Regions from separate parts of the Paenibacillus sp. ISL-20 genome, predicted to be linked through region 2. Evidence: a T-box and tRNA genes for the amino acid it is inferred to sense, from the RefSeq annotation. Region 2 holds a T-box; the other holds one or more tRNA genes.

Region 1 (8,325 bases), on a different contig from region 2:
TGGCTCCTCATTCTTTCTATGAATTATAGTGTATTTTTATGCATCGGCACTTAACTCGATGTGATGACATTTTAGCATATTCATTTCAAGTATGCTATCTCATTCCGTATTTTTTCATCGGAGTTTCAGAAATCATTTTCAATATTCTATTGTAATGACGGGAAATCCGATCGTTATTCTACTACTTTTCTTCATCGAATCTTCATGCACTGCGATCTGCATATGAATCGGCGTGTCGCCACTCATCACAAAAGCACCGAGTGAAGGAGCCTCATACGAACGGCTTCGTGTTGTGTCATCTGCATAACCCTCAACGGAGCGAAGCGGGAGTGTTTGGGCTGCAGCCTCTTCTACCTGAGCCATCGTCGCATCAACGCTTGCGGTCTCCGTTGCATACCCTTGAATGGACGCATTCCATGTGTTCGGTATGCCTGCTTGATTCATCATCTCTTGAATCTGCTGCTGTAGGACCATCATTTCCCGGGTCTGCCCAGCCGCTTCTCCAACAAGCATGGATCTGATATAACTATGGCCCACCTTCGTGAGGGCCCAATCCAGGTGCACGGATACACCTGAGAGCACGCCTTCTGCTTGGAACACTTCATTTCCTTGAAGCTTGGAGGTCGTAATTCCGGAGAGCCCCATTGTACGAGCCAACTGCTCAGCTGCTGTCTTAGCTTGATCCTTAGGAACAGAATTTATCATTTCTCCTTGAATTTTTACCGTGAGCATTGCCGAAGGCTCCATATATTCTTGCCCGAGCGCTGTCAGAAGCGTTAGATCGCTTTCTGTAGCTCCCCCGGCTCCAGTTGTTCCATCGATATCTTTTTCTCCCGTTCCACCTGAAGCTGAAGTTGACGCTTCTCTCGCACGCGGAGCTGATTCATTTCGATTGCTTTCCGTTGTTCCCGCAAAACCCGCCATCATACCTGCTGCCCCGCACAGCAACAACATCATCACCATGATCTGTAAACGCATCTTCCGCATAGTCAGTCGCGCCTCCCCGTTCGAATCTATCAATCTAGTAAAAAGGATGGCCTCATCTCCGCAGAATTATACCTCGCTTTTTTTAAAAAGATCCTTCAAACGGGCTGTATGTAAATCTTCCGGCTTCCCCGTTCATAAATAAAAAAGCTCCCGATCCGGGAGTCCTTCGTCTGCTTCTTAGAGTTACATGGATATGTTTATACCTCACGCATCGCATCATGGATTGCTTTTATACCATGCTCAGCATCTTGAATCTTTTCACGCTCATGTATAAAAAAGAGCCGGCACTCCTTACTCAGCCAGCCCATTTTTATAAGCGTAGATGGCAGCCTGGGTCCGATCCTCTACCCCCAGCTTGCCTAATATATTCGTCACATGAAACTTCACAGTTTTGATGCCTATAATCAAATCATCGGCAATATCCTGATTCGACTTGCCCTGCGCCACCAATCGCAGCACTTCCATTTCCCGGTCCGTAAGGTCGTTATGCGCCGGAACTTCATTTTGCGGATGCCGGAATCGATTCATCATCTTGGAGGCAACCTGCGACTCCAGCACCGACTGCCCGCGTGCGGCTGCACGTATAGCATCAGCTACTTCAGAAGCACGGGATGTCTTCAATAAATAACTGAACGCACCTGCTTCAATAACCGGATACATCTTCTCATCGTCCAGATAGCTGGTCAGTACAATGACCTTGAGATTCGGAAACTGATTCATCAATTGGCGCGTCGTCTCGATTCCATCCATCCCGTCCATCACCAAGTCCATCAGCACCACATCAGGATGATATTCCTGCGCTAAGCGTATCCCTTCCTCGCCGCTACCCGCTTCACCAACCACCTCGATGCCGTCCTCTGTACCAAGCACAGCCGCTAAACCGATCCGGACCATCTCATGATCATCCACCAGCAGCACCTTAATCGGCGTTTCCATCTCCATCCCCCCGTTTACGTTCATCATTTATGAGTGGCACAACGATCTCAATTCGAGTCCCTTTACCCGGGGCTGTGATGAATTGTACCGAGCCGCCGATTTCAGTTACCCGTTCCTGCATGGTCGAAAGACCGTAGGAAGTCTGTTTCTTGTCGTCCAGTTCAAACCCGATCCCGTCATCACGCAGCATCACCCGAACGGTGTTCTGCCTGCGGTGAATCCGGATGTCCATTTTCTCGGCTTTCGAGTGTCTGAGGGTATTCGACATGGCCTCCTGGATTATACGGAACAGATGATTTTCGATCCCTTTGAGCAAATGTATGTCATCGTCCATTTCAAACGTAATTTCCATAGGTACTTTGATTCGCAATTCCTTAATCAGTTCCCGCAGCCCCTGCTCTAGTGCTTTCCCTTCGAGATAAACCGGCCGCAGATGAAGTAGAAGCGCCCTCATCTCGGACTGGGCCACAGCCGACATTTCCTCGATCAGTGCTACCTGGCGCTGCGCTTTGTCAAAATCCTTATCCAGCGTCCTACCTACAGCGGTTGCCGTCATTGAGATGGCAAACAGCTGCTGAGAAACTGCATCATGGAGCTCGCGCGCCAGACGCTGCCTCTCTTCCACAATCGCCGTAACCCTGGCTTGCTCGGCAAGCTGGGCATTATTTGTGGATAACCGCTGCAAGGAAGACACCTGATCCTCCCAGCGCTTGCTGATCTTCACCAGCTGTTCTCCAAGCCGGCCCACTTCGTCTTCGCCGATGTCCGGCATCACGTCCGTAAGGGTGCCTTTTTCCCAGTTCACCAGCGTTTCCCTTACGAGATCGACTCGTCGTTTTACCCTGTATCCCTGGAAGAAGCCATAGATCGCACCCAGCCCAATCGGCAGCAATACCAGGGTGATGCCAGCTTCGATCCGATTCTTCCACGTCTCAAACGGTTGAAGATAACCATATGTATATAATAAATATAGGACAACGAGCATGACAACCAATCCCAGAAGGGTCCCCTCACGCATACTTCGGGTAATCATATTTGCTTTCTTTTCCGTTTCCACGGGGCAACCCTCCTGAATGGTTTACACAAAACATACGTTTATTATGTCATTCTTATATTCAAATCTCCGCCTAAATAAGAAACAATAAATTTCACTTTATATTCACTGGTCTCGTAATTGGGTGATTTATACCGCACGCGGTTTAATATGCCGGTTTCCTTCCGGTCGTCCATGTGAATCGAGCCAAACAGGATCGAGGCTTCGATCTCCACCCCATAATAGTCCGGGATCATCAGATCAATATCCCCCAGCATTCCATGGAACATAAGGACCGTTTGGCGTTCCTCCGGAAGCGCCAGGGACAGATCCACATCCGCTTCTCCAAGTACATGCCACACACTCAGACTGCGCATCACCCATGGAGTCCGGTCCCAATCAAAGTTGGACATAAAGTTCTGCTTCTGAACGTACTTTGTCGTGGTATGGGCTCTCTTGGACTTGCCATAAAAAATACCTAGCGATATCAAGCTAATGCCGATAATCAACATGAGATGCTCCAGCAGCAGCAGTACGGCACCTACTCCGAGCAGAATGTATCCCTTCTTCACATAACCTTGTCTGATCTGAAGGACACCTGCGAACATGAGTAACAGGGCGACAATGGTGAAGAAACCAAACCATCGGCCGAAAAGCATAATAAAACCCAAGCTGATTAAACCAACTGCTATCCAGCGGTTTCTGTCCATGTCGCACCTCCTTGATGACCAAGATATAAGCTCGGAAAAGCCATAGCAGTGAGACGTTCTCCACTGTATGGCTTTGCCTGTACTATACGACAATCTCATTCGTATAGCATATCATATGAACATGGTGTTCGAATACGGTTTAATCTTATTTTGCTGACTTGTTAAGGAATTACTCGGACTTCGAGGAATTCCCCATTTTGTTTTTCAAAGCTCGAAGCTGCTCATCCACCTTCAATTGCTTCTCAGCATCCACTGGGCTTGTGTATACTGCATTGTTAGGACGGTATGGGGCGCGAAGCACATCAGCTTCTGCTTCCAACTGCATGATTTTTTCCTCCATGCGGTGGAAGCCCATCGACGCACTGCCGCTTTCGATCGTGTGCAGACTGCTCACTTGAGACATTTGCTTCTTCGCTTTAGCCATTTGAGCGCGAGCTACAAGCTCATTGCGCTTGTTGCGCATTTTGTAGAACTCGTCTTTCATTTCATGCAGCTGAGCTACAAGTTCTTTCGCTTGAGCCTCGGATTGCAGGTGCAATTCCACGTACTCGGTTTCTTTTTGATCGAAATAAATTTTTTCTTCAAGCAGCTTGCGAGCCACTTCTTCTTGACCATTTTTCAGAGCCAATTCAGCTTGAGCTTCACGTTGTGCCGCCATCTTCACAGCCTCATCGACGCGCTGCTTCATACGACGCTCGTTAGCCATTTGCTTCGCAACCGTTACCTCTGCTTCGTGAATTTCTGCCTCCATGTCGCGCAGGTACTGGTTCAACATTACGATTGGATCCTCTACTTTATCCAGCAGTTCATTCACCGATGCTTTCGTCATATCCTTAATTCTTTTAAATACTCCCATGTTATTTATCTCCCTTCTCATAGTTCGAAAGTTTTTTCTTCAATTCTTCGATTTCTTTTTGCATTGCTTTTCTCTCAATATCCTTCATCATCGCATCCAGGTCGGAATCCGCTGACGCGTTGTTTCTTGTGCCATTGGGACGGTCATATTTGGGACCAAAACTTCCATGCTCATTAGGATAGCCTTGACGTCCATAAGCATCGTTATAGCTGTTGTAGCCTGGTCCCGGGCCCGGATGATCGTTGTAACGGTATCCGCCGCCATGTCTTCCCTGTGGACCGTACGGATCGTGATAATACGGCTCCTTAGGTACTACAAGGGATGCAATCAGATAGATCAACAGCGTTGTACCGCCTGTGAAAAAGATACTGACTACAAATATGATTCTAAGTAGGGTAGATTCGACTCCGAAATGATCGGATATACCGCCGATCAACCCTGTGAACATCTTGTCTCGGGTGGAACGGTACAATCTAGTCATGGTTACTCCTTTCCGCTGTTATTCAGCTTTTGCTTCAGGCGGGCAAGTTCTTTTTCCAATACAGTGGAGACTGTTTCACCAGCCTGATCCATGTATTCCTGCCCCATGCGGCGTAAATCGCGAAGACTTCTGGCTTCCAGTTCCCAGTCGCTGATACGGTCTTCGAGACGATTGAACATCTTCGGTACATCAGGACCGCCGCCATAGGAGCCTGTACGTTCATTCATTTTTTGCTGAAGACGAAGGGTTTCCACTCGGGCAACATAATACTGACGTTTGCTGTATACCGTCTGATATTCCATCCGCAGCTCGCCGAGCTGCTCCTCGATTTCTTTTAACGACTCCAGGCTTGAGGACAACAGGCCTTGATACTGTTCAATCTTTTCCTCATAGATCAGCTTCTCCTGCAATGCCAGCTTGGCAAGATGTTCTTCGCCGGCCTTCAGTGCAAGCAGTGCCTGCTCTTCGCGTTTATATCGCATGGTTTCTGCTTGATCCACCTGCTGCTTCAGCTGTCTGGAATGTACTTGACATTGCTGCTGCAGCTTCTCAGCCTCAGCAATGTCCTGTCTGGTTGAATGTAGGAACTGGTCGATCAATCGAACCGGATCCTGGCTCTGCTCGAGCTTTTCATTCAATGTTGCTACGGTTATGTCTCTTATCCGCCGGAAAACACTCATATTCGCTTAGCCCTCCTCATCTATCATGATCTGTTGTTTTTGTATGTTATTTAATGTAGTGGCCTTATCAATAACGGGGTCTACCATTCTTCAATCGGGACACCCCGTAGATGATCAAGATGATTCCAAGGATCGGACCGATCAGCCAAGACAGTTTACCCATCAACCAGATCACACCGATACCGAGAATAACCCATCCCATCAAGGTGTTACCTCTCCGGATCCCGTAGTATCCCAAAGCGACCATCAGGATTGGAATTACAAGACTGAACAACCATCCAAGCAGAGGACCGAATACTCCCAGGAGAACCAAGATCCCTACACCAATCAACAGGATACTCATTCCATTTCCTTTTGAATTTCTCATTTATACACCGCCTTTCTGTTGTTTGATCGTTGTTTCATTTGTTCAACCTTATGACTCTATTCTAGGTAATTTCGAGTTTAACTAAAACGGCCTGGGGACGGTTTTTGCACCTAGACCTAAGGCGGGGCCTCCTATAGACCTGCGTCCAACCCTGCACTGGATCAATGATTCGATAAGCTGACCTGTGTAGATGAATTCTCCGCTATCCTTGCTTTTGTTTTACCTAATATCTCAGAAGTTTGCATAGGACTAAGGCGCATTGCTTGCGAGTTATAAAACGAAGTGACATAACACCTAGGTTCATCACGATTAGCCCACGAAGAGTAACGGATCTTCAGCTTAGCTGCTACCGAGAAACGAAGCTATCGATGTAGATGCAACGAAAAAAGGAATGCAGACGTTTATAGTCTACATTCCTTTTGGATGATGCCGGTGAAGGGACTCGAACCCCCACGGTTTCCCTCACGATTTTGAGTCGCGCGCGTCTGCCAATTCCGCCACACCGGCTTACTTTATGGCGTGCCCTAAGAGATTCGAACTCCTGACCTTTTGATTCGTAGTCAAACGCTCTATCCAGCTGAGCTAAGGGCACATAGTTTGGTTATGGAGGCGCCACCCAGATTCGAACTGGGGATAAAGCTTTTGCAGAGCTGTGCCTTACCACTTGGCTATGGCGCCAGAAATAAAAATGGAGCGGACGACGGGAATCGAACCCGCGACCCTCGCCTTGGCAAGGCGATGCTCTACCGCTGAGCCACGTCCGCAAACATAAAAATCAATGGCTGGGGATATAGGATTCGAACCTATGCATGACGGAGTCAAAGTCCGTTGCCTTACCGCTTGGCTAATCCCCAACATTTTTTTAAAAAAACTATGGGGCGACCGATGGGTCTCGAACCCACGAATGCCGGAACCACAATCCGGTGCGTTAACCCCTTCGCCACGATCGCCATAATGTAATAGTTTTTTTAGAGAATAATCATAATGAAATAATGGGCGACCGATGGGTCTCGAACCCACGAATGCCGGAACCACAATCCGGTGCGTTAACCCCTTCGCCACGATCGCCAAGTTCATTATAAATATTCAATGGCAGGGGCAGCAGGAATTGAACCCACACCAACGGTTTTGGAGACCGTTGTTCTACCTTTAAACTATGCCCCTAAAAACTGGTGGAGGATGATGGATTCGAACCACCGAACTCGAAGAGAGCAGATTTACAGTCTGCCGTGTTTAGCCACTTCACTAATCCTCCAGAATGGTGCCGGCGAGAGGACTTGAACCCCCAACCTACTGATTACAAGTCAGTTGCTCTACCAATTGAGCTACACCGGCATATAAAGTTATAAAACGTACATGGTGGCTCGGGACGGAATCGAACCGCCGACACGAGGATTTTCAGTCCTCTGCTCTACCGACTGAGCTACCGAGCCTTAAAGCTCTTCGCGAACTTTGACGGAACCCAATATCGGATACTCATCTCATCCCAAAGTTATAAATAATGGCGGAACTGACGGGATACTCTCTCTTCGTTCGAGACTGCGAAGTCTATGCTAACGAAGATGATGCTTCGACGAACCCATGATGGATTCTCATCCCTGAAGCTTGTAAGAATGGCGGAACTGACGGGATTCGAACCCGCGATCTCCTGCGTGACAGGCAGGCATGTTAGGCCTCTACACCACAGTTCCATGAGGCATTATCGCTATCGCGATATAAATTGGTTGCGGGGGCAGGATTTGAACCTACGACCTTCGGGTTATGAGCCCGACGAGCTACCGAACTGCTCCACCCCGCGTCATTATAAGGGTTGCTTGTATGGGATCCTCGAAAAGTAATCGGAATCACCTGCGAAGCATGAGCTTCACTTTTTGGGGATAAATTATGGTGGAGGCTGAGGGGATCGAACCCCCGACCCTCTGCTTGTAAGGCAGATGCTCTCCCAGCTGAGCTAAGCCTCCGTAACAAAGCGACTTTAATCATACCAAAACCTGATATAAGAAGCAAGTGTTTTTCAAAAGAAAGTGGTGACCCGTAGGGGATACTCTCACTTCGTTCGAGACTGCGAAGCCTATACTTACGAAGTTATCCTCCGACGAACCGACAGGATTCTCATCCCCTGATGCAATAAAGAAAGTGGTGACCCGTAGGGGATTCGAACCCCTGTTACCTCCGTGAAAGGGAGGTGTCTTAACCCCTTGACCAACGGGCCTTGCTTGAAATAATAGTGGCGGAGAGAGAGGGATTCGAACCCTCGAGACGCTTTTGGCGCCTA
Region 2 (8,325 bases):
AGAAAATTCCGCGGATTTCTGAAGCTGAATGGGAAGTGATGAAGGTGATCTGGAACCAATCTCCGACAACAGCGAATGATGTCATTGCAGTATTAAGCCGTAATTCGGATTGGAAGCCTGCAACCATCAAATCTTTGATAAGCAGGCTGCTTAAGAAGGAAGCGATTGGATTTCACCAAGAAGGGAAGACCTATTCATATTTCCCCTTAGTTAGTGAAGAGGAGTGTATTAAAGCAGAAAGCAGTTCATTCTTGCAGCGGCTTTACGGCGGGGCCCTAAAACCGATGTTTGTTAATTTCCTCAAGGAAGAGAAGTTAACTGAAGATGAGGTTGAGGAACTGAAAAAAATGCTGGATGAGCGGAAAGGGAAGTCATGAATTTCGTTTCCGATTTTGTATCTTCCTTCATCGGTTGGTTAACCTTGAACTCATTCATGGCATCTGTAATGGTTGTTATCATCTTCGCGTTACGATTTACTCTGAAGAATCGTGTTCCCCTTCGGTGGCAATACCTAATGTGGATGGTTCTGATCATAAGACTACTGTTGCCATGGGCACCGGAGAGTCAATTCAGTCTGTATAATGTGTTCTCATTTACAGATCATCAGAGCACCAGGATCATTATTACAGCTGATTATCTTGAAAATACTAGACCAGTAATACCCGCGGAGGAGACGTTAGCATCTGGAAACCTGGAGTCGGAAACAGTGGCTCCATCCAATGTGACAAGTGATGAAAGGCCCCCAATACCATGGAAATATTTGATAATATTTGGTATCTGGTTAATGGGGGTCATCACATTTGCCTTCTATATGATCAAAGTTAACCGAAAGTTTAACCGAAGTATCGTGAACGACTCCACAGATGCTCTAGTCCCTAGTTCCCAATGGGTTCACGTGCTCGAGGATTGCAAAGTGAAGCTTGGTATGAAACGCAGTCTGCCGTTGCTTGTTACTAATGCTGTTAAAGGGCCTACCCTGTATGGATTCTTTCGTCCCCGAATTCTGCTTCCCAATGCGGGAATGGACGGTTTCAGCGATAAGGAACTGAGCTACATATTCCTCCATGAGCTGGTGCATTACAAGCGGAGAGATATACTTGTCAATTGGATTATGACCGTTCAACTGCTCCTACACTGGTTTAATCCGATTCTATGGGTGGCCTATCGAAAAATGCGGGAGGATCAGGAAATCTCCTGCGATGCTATTACCATTTCACATATCCGTGCTGATGAAATAAGAGAGTACGGATATACCATCGTCAAGATGCTGGAAAAAAAATCATCAAGATCACAACGCCTGCTGGCATCCGCTAATTTTTCGATGGGTTCATCACAACTTAAGAGGAGAATTAGAATGATAACGAGGTTTAAGAAAAATTCGTATAAATGGTCCGTAGTCGGATTATTAACTATGATATTGCTGACTACTGTATCACTGACCAATGCAAAAGCAGATCATATGAATCCAACATTGGTCAAAGAACTAGCTGCGATGGAAAAAAAGAATGCTCCTATTCTTGCCGATCTTAACTCTTCCATTCGTGGTGAGGTTGAGCAGACCATCTACGATGTGATGCATGATCTTGGTAAGGCTCTCCCGCTGAAGGAAATGAGTGCGGTTCCTGAGAGCCAGCAGTGGTTCCTTGAATTCATCGGTGATGGTACAGGGCACACCTATATTTGGGTGAATGAGAAGACAGGCAAGCTGGAACGAGTTAAACTTGGTATTGATTTGCCGCTGGACAGTGTGGATTCAACTATGTTGGGCCTCGCCAAACAGGCGTTGAAGGATGAAGGATATGAAGGGCTAACGGACTTTATGGCTCATCGCGTGATTGAATTTGATCCGGAACTAGATTATTCCTACGAGGTTCAAACCAGATTCGTTGACGGCCCTGCAGAAGTATTATTTTCGAATGATGAGATTAGCCAGGTATTCTTTGAGATGAATCCCGACCATGTGACGGAAGAACAGAATCAACGGGGACAAGCAGCCTTGTCTACCCTTCGGGAACAGGCTGGAGATCAATTAATCGCTGCCCACCGCCTGATCGCGGGCGAAGAGGGATATATCAATCTGCAGTACAAGGACGGCAGTCACGTGAATTACCACCCTGAATCGTATGAGATTAGCCAAATTGCGATTTCGGAGACGGCTGTGGAGAAGGAGCAAAAAGTCATTAGCATGACGCCAGAACAATTAACCAAGACAGCGGCTCCTATTGCTTCGGAATTGTTTCAAGTGGACTTAGGCGAATATACTTTGACGATGCATAAGAAAGTGCCTGGAACAGCGACGTTCAGTAAAGAGGGTCAGTTCAATATCCATGTCTCTTATAATAAATATGGGGAGATTTACTTTATCGACAGAAATAATCTGGATTATTCAAAATAGGCTATATTAGAAAAGCTGTGCGTCCAACCATTTCCTATGGCAGAACGCATGGCTTTTTAGCTCGATTCTTTATGGAGGCGGATGAATTAGGACTGTACACGAGTGTTTTTTTTTACCAAAAGCAGAGGTTTGCCAAGAGAAAGGAAGTTTGGTTCCTCACAAGGCGTAGCTCCGAATTCAATTGCATGTTGGTATGAAGGAGAATATGCTATTATACCTAAATAGCAAAGTTGCTCGGAATGGAGGGGACTACGATTCGAATATTAGCGATTAGCGACATTCATGGCTGCTACGATGAATTCAATCAGTTATTGTCTGACGTGCAGTACAATCCTGATAAGGACAAGCTGATCTTGCTCGGGGATTATGTGGATCGCGGATTAAGAAGCAGGGAAGTCATTGAGCAAGTGATGGAATTGCGCGATGAAGGTGCCATCACTCTTCGGGGGAATCATGATCAGATGATGCTGGATGCCATTTTGCTTGATACGGATGAAGTGAACTCACGCTGGATTCGCAATGGAGCTCGACATACGATTGAAAGCTACTGCGGCGCTGATTTTTTTGAGGGTGAAATGGAACGCGCCAGATATAACGAAGGTAAAGCCTATATTAAAAAAAAGTTCGAGCATCATTTATCTTTTCTTGATACGCTGGCTCTCTATTATGAAACAGACACTCACATATTCGTGCATGCAGGAATCAATCCGGGTGTTGATGACTGGAAGTTGCAGCCTCATCATGATTTCATCTGGATTCGCGATCCGTTCTATAATTATCCAACAGGCCTTAACAAAACCGTGGTGTTCGGGCATACGCCGGCCATGAACTTGCATGATTCGGAGGGGATTTGGTTCTGTGAAGAAGGGGACAAAATCGGTATCGATGGAGCGTGCGTGTACGGTAAACAGCTTAACTGCCTGGAAATCACGGAAGAGCAGGAATATCGAACGCATATTGTTCGGTTCATGCACAAAGATGTGAACGTAGAGGAAGAGCAATAAAATAAACGAATATATACTCTCGACAGGAGGATCTATCCACCATGTTAATTATGAATGAAAAGATAAAAGCTCGCGAAGTAGAGCTGACCGGCCTAAACGGCGAAGATCTGGGAGTCGTCTCCAGGGATGAGGCGCTTGCGCTGGCGAAAAGTCACAAAGCCGATTTGGTGTGTACCTCGCTATTCAGCAGTCCCCCGCCCTGCAAGCTCGTCAGCCGGGGGCAGGCGAAGCAGGAGGCCGTGATAGAGAAGAAGGGCCAGACAGCTTCATCAAGTCCGGTGAAAGTAAAGGAATTCCGCTTGTCTGTACATATTGAAGAGCATGATTATGACACCAAGCTGTCGCAAATGCATAAGCTGCTGGAAGCGGGCAAAGCTGTCCAGCCCGTTATTCGTATTCAGGGCAAGGAGGGCGAAGCCGCTCGCAAGCTGCTTGAGCGACTCGTTCAAGATCTGGCTGAGGTAGGCAAGAAGGAGACGGGCATTCAGGTCAGCGGCAAACAGGCTACCGTGAAGCTGCTGCCGATCTAAGCTGACGGAACGCATATTCAGGCGTTTCATTTTAGTGAGGTTCCATGGTTTACTTTTTTATATTTAGATGATACTATGGATCAAATTTGTAAACGCCATGAAGAGAAGAGTAGATGAGCAGGAATCCCCACAGAGAGCTCCGGTAAGCTGAAAAGGAGTTGGAAGCCATTCATTGAACCAAGTCTCTGAGCGGCGCATCGGAACTTATGGATAAGGGATGGTGCGACAGGAGCTCCTGTTACAGAGCTAGGGTATAAGCGATCGCGTGATGGCCGTACCTGATAAGGCTGGTATCGAGAGATATCGGCGAATAGGGGTGGCACCGCGAAACCAATCTCGTCCCCAAGACTTATGTCTTGGAGACGGGATTTTTTTGTTTTTTACGGAGTTACGGCAGAAAAAATCAACGTAAGGAGGAGTCAGGTATGAGCGAGAACAAAAACAAGGCAGAAGAAACGGTGGATTTTTTGACCAAGATGATCAAAGAGGATGTAGACAACAGCGTGTACCACAGGCCAGTGGCTATGCGATTTCCGCCGGAGCCCAACGGTTATCTGCATATCGGCAGCGCCTATGCGATTTACATCAATCATTCCATCGCCAGCCGGTTCCATGGGACTTTCAATCTTCGGTTCGACGATACGAATCCACTGAAGGAAGATATCAAATACGTGCATGCGATTCAGGAGGATATCCAGTGGCTTGGACTTAAGCCGGACGTTTATTTCGGGTCGGATTATGCGCATCAAATCGCTGAAGCGGCCAAGAAACTCATAGCTAAAGGGAAGGCTTACGTCTGTGATCTCACGCCTGAACAAATGACGGAATACCGGGGGACGCTGACAGAAGCTGGCATCAATAGCCCTTTTCGGGAGCGCAGCATTGAGGAGAATTTGGCGTTATTTGAGCAAATGATCGCAGGGGCATTTCAACCATCGGAAAAAGTACTCCGAGCCAAAATCGATATGTCTTCCCCTAACATGAACCTGAGAGATCCAGTCCTGTATCGTATCATTCATGCGGAGCATTACCGTACGGGAACAACGTGGTGTGTATATCCGATGTACGATTTTGCCCATCCGATCCAGGACTGGATCGAAGGAATTACCCATTCGTTATGCTCAGCCGAGTTTAAAGATCATCGCCCGTTATACGAGTGGGTGCTTACGGAACTGGAAGTGACGGAGCCTCCGAAGCAGCGGGAATTCGGAAGGTTGAATATCTCGGGATACGTAACGAGCAAGCGATACCTGAGGGAATTGGTGGAGGGAGGTTTTGTCGACGGATGGGATGACCCTAGACTGCCAACGTTAAAAGGATTACGGCGGCGAGGCGTGACACCTGAGGGCATCCGGCGTTTCCTGGGGGAACTCGGGGCGTCTCGCGGCAACAGCCTGGTGGACTCGGGCATGCTAGATCATTATATCCGTCAAGACTTGAAGGAACGGTGTTATAACGCGATGGCCGTCATGAGGCCGCTGAAGGTGATCATTACGAATGTTCCGGAAGATTACACCGAGATGCTGACCATACCGAATCATGAAAGTGACGAAACATTGGGTGAGCGGGAGGTTCCTTTTTCACGAGAGCTGTACATCGAACAAGAGGATTTTATGGAGGAGCCCGTTCCCGGATTTCATCGGTTATCCCCTGGCAAGGAAGTGCGCCTGAAAGGAGCCTACTTCATCCAATGCGAACATGTCGTGAAAGACCCAGCAACGGGGGAAATCATGGAGATCCACTGCACGTATGATCCACTAACGAAGAGCGGGAGCGGATTTAATGAGCGGAAGGTGAAAGCAACGCTGCATTGGGTGTCTGCGAAGCACGGGATTCAGGCGGAACTTCACTTGTATGATAAGCTGCTGAAGGAATCAGCCGAGTTATCAGAATCGGATAACGTCTGGGAGAATCTGATGAACACCGCATCGTTGATTCGAGTCGAAAACGCCATATTGGAGCCTTCCATGATGGAGGCGACGATGAACAGAACGTACCAATTCATCAGACACGGCTATTTCTGCGTGGATTCCAAATATACGACCGAACGTAGGCTGGTGTTCAACCGTATCGTTCCTTTGAAGGATTCATGGAAGAAACGCGCTTAAAGTCGTTGAGTATGAAGCATTTGGCTAATACCAAAAAGCCGGGAGCAAGTTAGCTGCCGGCTTTTTGATGTTTTTAGTAAATCATCATCTGTTCTATCCTATATATTGAGCGTTAACGCGTCCAATGTCCCGGTCGAGATAAGGAGGGGGGCAGCTTGGTGCTGGCGTCTCCTTTCGCTGCGTTAACCTGGAATTGAGTAAGGAAGAGGCTGGTTGCTAGATTGGCCCCCCTAAGGTCCGCGTCCCTGAAATCGGCACCGATCAGATCGGCAGCACGCAGATCGGCCTCTCTGAGGTCTGCGGCAATGAGATAAGCGCCTCTCAGATTGGCGTATCTCAGGTCTGCTCCCTTAAGCTTTGCTCCCATTAGGTCAGCACCGCGTCCTCCGATCTTTTGACGCACGGGCGGCCCTTTATGCTTCTTGCGCGCATCATCCCGCACAAGTTCACTGGTTCGAAGAAGCAGCTGATTCACTTCTGCCCGATGAGCTGCCACATCCAGCCGTAACAGGGATTCGGGAGGAAGCTGAGTCAACCGCCGCGTCTCTTCCAGCGACAATCTCAAATCGGTATGAATGTCTTGAGCCGGTTGCAAAGTCAGGGCTTCGTTCAGATACCATAACAGCTCGTGAAGCTGTCGCATGATCGGGAATACGTCGAACATTTCTTTTGCTGTCCCAGGGGCCTGCCGCCAGTCGCGTCCGTTATAGGTGACCTGTGAAACCATTTGACCTGCTCCAAAGCAGTCGTATACGGTGCAGCCTCTCATACCTCGCTGTCTCAAGCTGCTGTGCACACCGCAGCGGAAGTCGGATTGCAGATGGTGACAAGGGGTTCCGCCGCCTTTATCCATGGCAAAATCCGTGGAGGCGGCGAAGGGTAAAGCGACGCAGCATAATCCAAAGCAGCGTTCGCAATCCGCTTGTAATTGTAATCCGCCCTGTTCATCGGGGACTTGTTCTTGTTTGTCTAGCATAACGTTAGAGGAGCTCCTTCCAAGTCGGTGTTACGTCAATGAGTGACATCTAGTTATATTTTAAAACAAAATGATCATAGAGTCCTAGATGCAATCTTGGTTTAAACTGTTTTATACCGAGGGAATGGGTTAAAATCATAACCCCCCGATGCTATAATGCATCTTAAGCTGCCAAGGAAATTCCGGCAGCTTTTTGTATGTTATATGCAAAGCCAACCGATAGTATATAATGAAATTCGTGTCTATGGACATCGCTTTATTTGGAATTTCCGTCATTTCAGGACATATGTCCTTTCCTGAGTTTGGGGAATTAACTTTTAATAGTATACAGACCTATAGAAGAAGGAGTATGTATCGTGAGAGGAATCTTATTTGCATTCATTGGCGGTGCCTGCATTACGCTGCAAGGTGTGGCCAATGCCCGGATTAGTCAGGATATGGGCACCTGGCAAGCTGCCGCGGTTACGCAGTTGACCGGATTTATTATGGCCTTCATTATTCTGCTATTCGTTCGCGACGGAAGCAGACAAGGATTTGGACAAGTGAAGCCGCTGTATCTGATCGGTGGTGCCTTGGGGGCACCCATTATATACAGTGAGGTGACCGCGATTCAGAATATCGGTGTCACATTAACGATATCCGCGTTATTGATCGCCCAGTTATTCTTAACGTTCCTGATTGATAGCAACGGATGGTTCGGCGTGGTGAAAAAGAGAATGAGCTTGCCTCAATTCATCGGGATTGGGATGATGATCGCTGGTGTCGTGATTATCAAATTATAATGTGAAAGCAAGCGGTTCATTAGATGGAGTGCTCAGGAAAGGAGAGAGGGACGTGAAGGAAATTCATAATGCGGAGCTCATGCAGCATTTTTTGCTGAGCAACCAGATCCAGTCCGTATTTCACGATAATTTAATGCCTTATATGGTGTTATATCACTACGATCAGGGCGACATCGTCTGCACGCAAGGCGAACCGGCCGAGATGCTGTACATCCTGGTTCAAGGGAAGATTAAAATCTTCACGACCTCTGCGGAAGGTAAAGCGCTTGTGCTATCTTTCAAAACACCGCTTGAGGTGATCGGAGATATTGAATACATTCAAGGAAATCCGTTGATCAATACGGTACAGGCCGTATCACCTGTCTATATGATCGGCGTGCATTATCGCTGGCTTCGCAAATATGGACAGGAGCATCCGCCGCTGCTTCAATTTTTGCTGCGGATCATTACGCGAAAATTTTATATTAAATCCAATTTCATGAGTTTCAATTTGCTGCATCCGGTGGAGGTACGACTGGCGAGCTATTTAT

What was found. The T-box of region 2 lies ahead of J7E85_RS12660 (glutamine--tRNA ligase/YqeY domain fusion protein). A T-box ahead of a tRNA ligase gene usually reads a tRNA of that ligase, here a tRNA-Gln.
Region 1: it encodes a tRNA-Gln, which carries the amino acid that the T-box ahead of J7E85_RS12660 (glutamine--tRNA ligase/YqeY domain fusion protein) is inferred to sense. The anticodon was not compared.

What each region holds. Positions count from the first base shown of each region.
Region 1 is NZ_JAGGRD010000019.1:198,399-206,723, forward strand. It holds gene zwf (glucose-6-phosphate dehydrogenase) at 1-1, opposite strand, end outside; gene J7E85_RS12120 (YwmB family TATA-box binding protein) at 139-987, opposite strand; gene J7E85_RS12125 (response regulator) at 1,279-1,929, opposite strand; gene J7E85_RS12130 (sensor histidine kinase) at 1,907-2,980, opposite strand; gene liaF (cell wall-active antibiotics response protein LiaF) at 3,022-3,666, opposite strand; gene J7E85_RS12140 (PspA/IM30 family protein) at 3,836-4,522, opposite strand; gene J7E85_RS12145 (PspC domain-containing protein) at 4,524-5,003, opposite strand; gene J7E85_RS12150 (PspA/IM30 family protein) at 5,006-5,683, opposite strand; gene J7E85_RS12155 (hypothetical protein) at 5,751-6,050, opposite strand; tRNA gene J7E85_RS12160 (tRNA-Leu) at 6,478-6,557, opposite strand; tRNA gene J7E85_RS12165 (tRNA-Arg) at 6,566-6,642, opposite strand; tRNA gene J7E85_RS12170 (tRNA-Cys) at 6,655-6,728, opposite strand; tRNA gene J7E85_RS12175 (tRNA-Gly) at 6,740-6,814, opposite strand; tRNA gene J7E85_RS12180 (tRNA-Gln) at 6,830-6,904, opposite strand; tRNA gene J7E85_RS12185 (tRNA-His) at 6,925-7,000, opposite strand; tRNA gene J7E85_RS12190 (tRNA-His) at 7,046-7,118, opposite strand; tRNA gene J7E85_RS12195 (tRNA-Trp) at 7,141-7,214, opposite strand; tRNA gene J7E85_RS12200 (tRNA-Tyr) at 7,221-7,305, opposite strand; tRNA gene J7E85_RS12205 (tRNA-Thr) at 7,310-7,385, opposite strand; tRNA gene J7E85_RS12210 (tRNA-Phe) at 7,408-7,483, opposite strand; tRNA gene J7E85_RS12215 (tRNA-Asp) at 7,665-7,741, opposite strand; tRNA gene J7E85_RS12220 (tRNA-Met) at 7,772-7,848, opposite strand; tRNA gene J7E85_RS12225 (tRNA-Val) at 7,936-8,011, opposite strand; tRNA gene J7E85_RS12230 (tRNA-Glu) at 8,188-8,262, opposite strand; tRNA gene J7E85_RS12235 (tRNA-Ser) at 8,279-8,325, opposite strand, start outside.
Region 2 is NZ_JAGGRD010000021.1:5,726-14,050, forward strand. It holds gene J7E85_RS12640 (BlaI/MecI/CopY family transcriptional regulator) at 1-377, shown strand, start outside; gene J7E85_RS12645 (M56 family metallopeptidase) at 434-2,395, shown strand; gene J7E85_RS12650 (metallophosphoesterase family protein) at 2,635-3,399, shown strand; gene infC (translation initiation factor IF-3) at 3,441-3,929, shown strand; T-box leader at 4,018-4,276, shown strand; gene J7E85_RS12660 (glutamine--tRNA ligase/YqeY domain fusion protein) at 4,355-6,037, shown strand; gene J7E85_RS12665 (pentapeptide repeat-containing protein) at 6,150-7,013, opposite strand; gene J7E85_RS12670 (DMT family transporter) at 7,370-7,795, shown strand; gene J7E85_RS12675 (Crp/Fnr family transcriptional regulator) at 7,848-8,325, shown strand, end outside.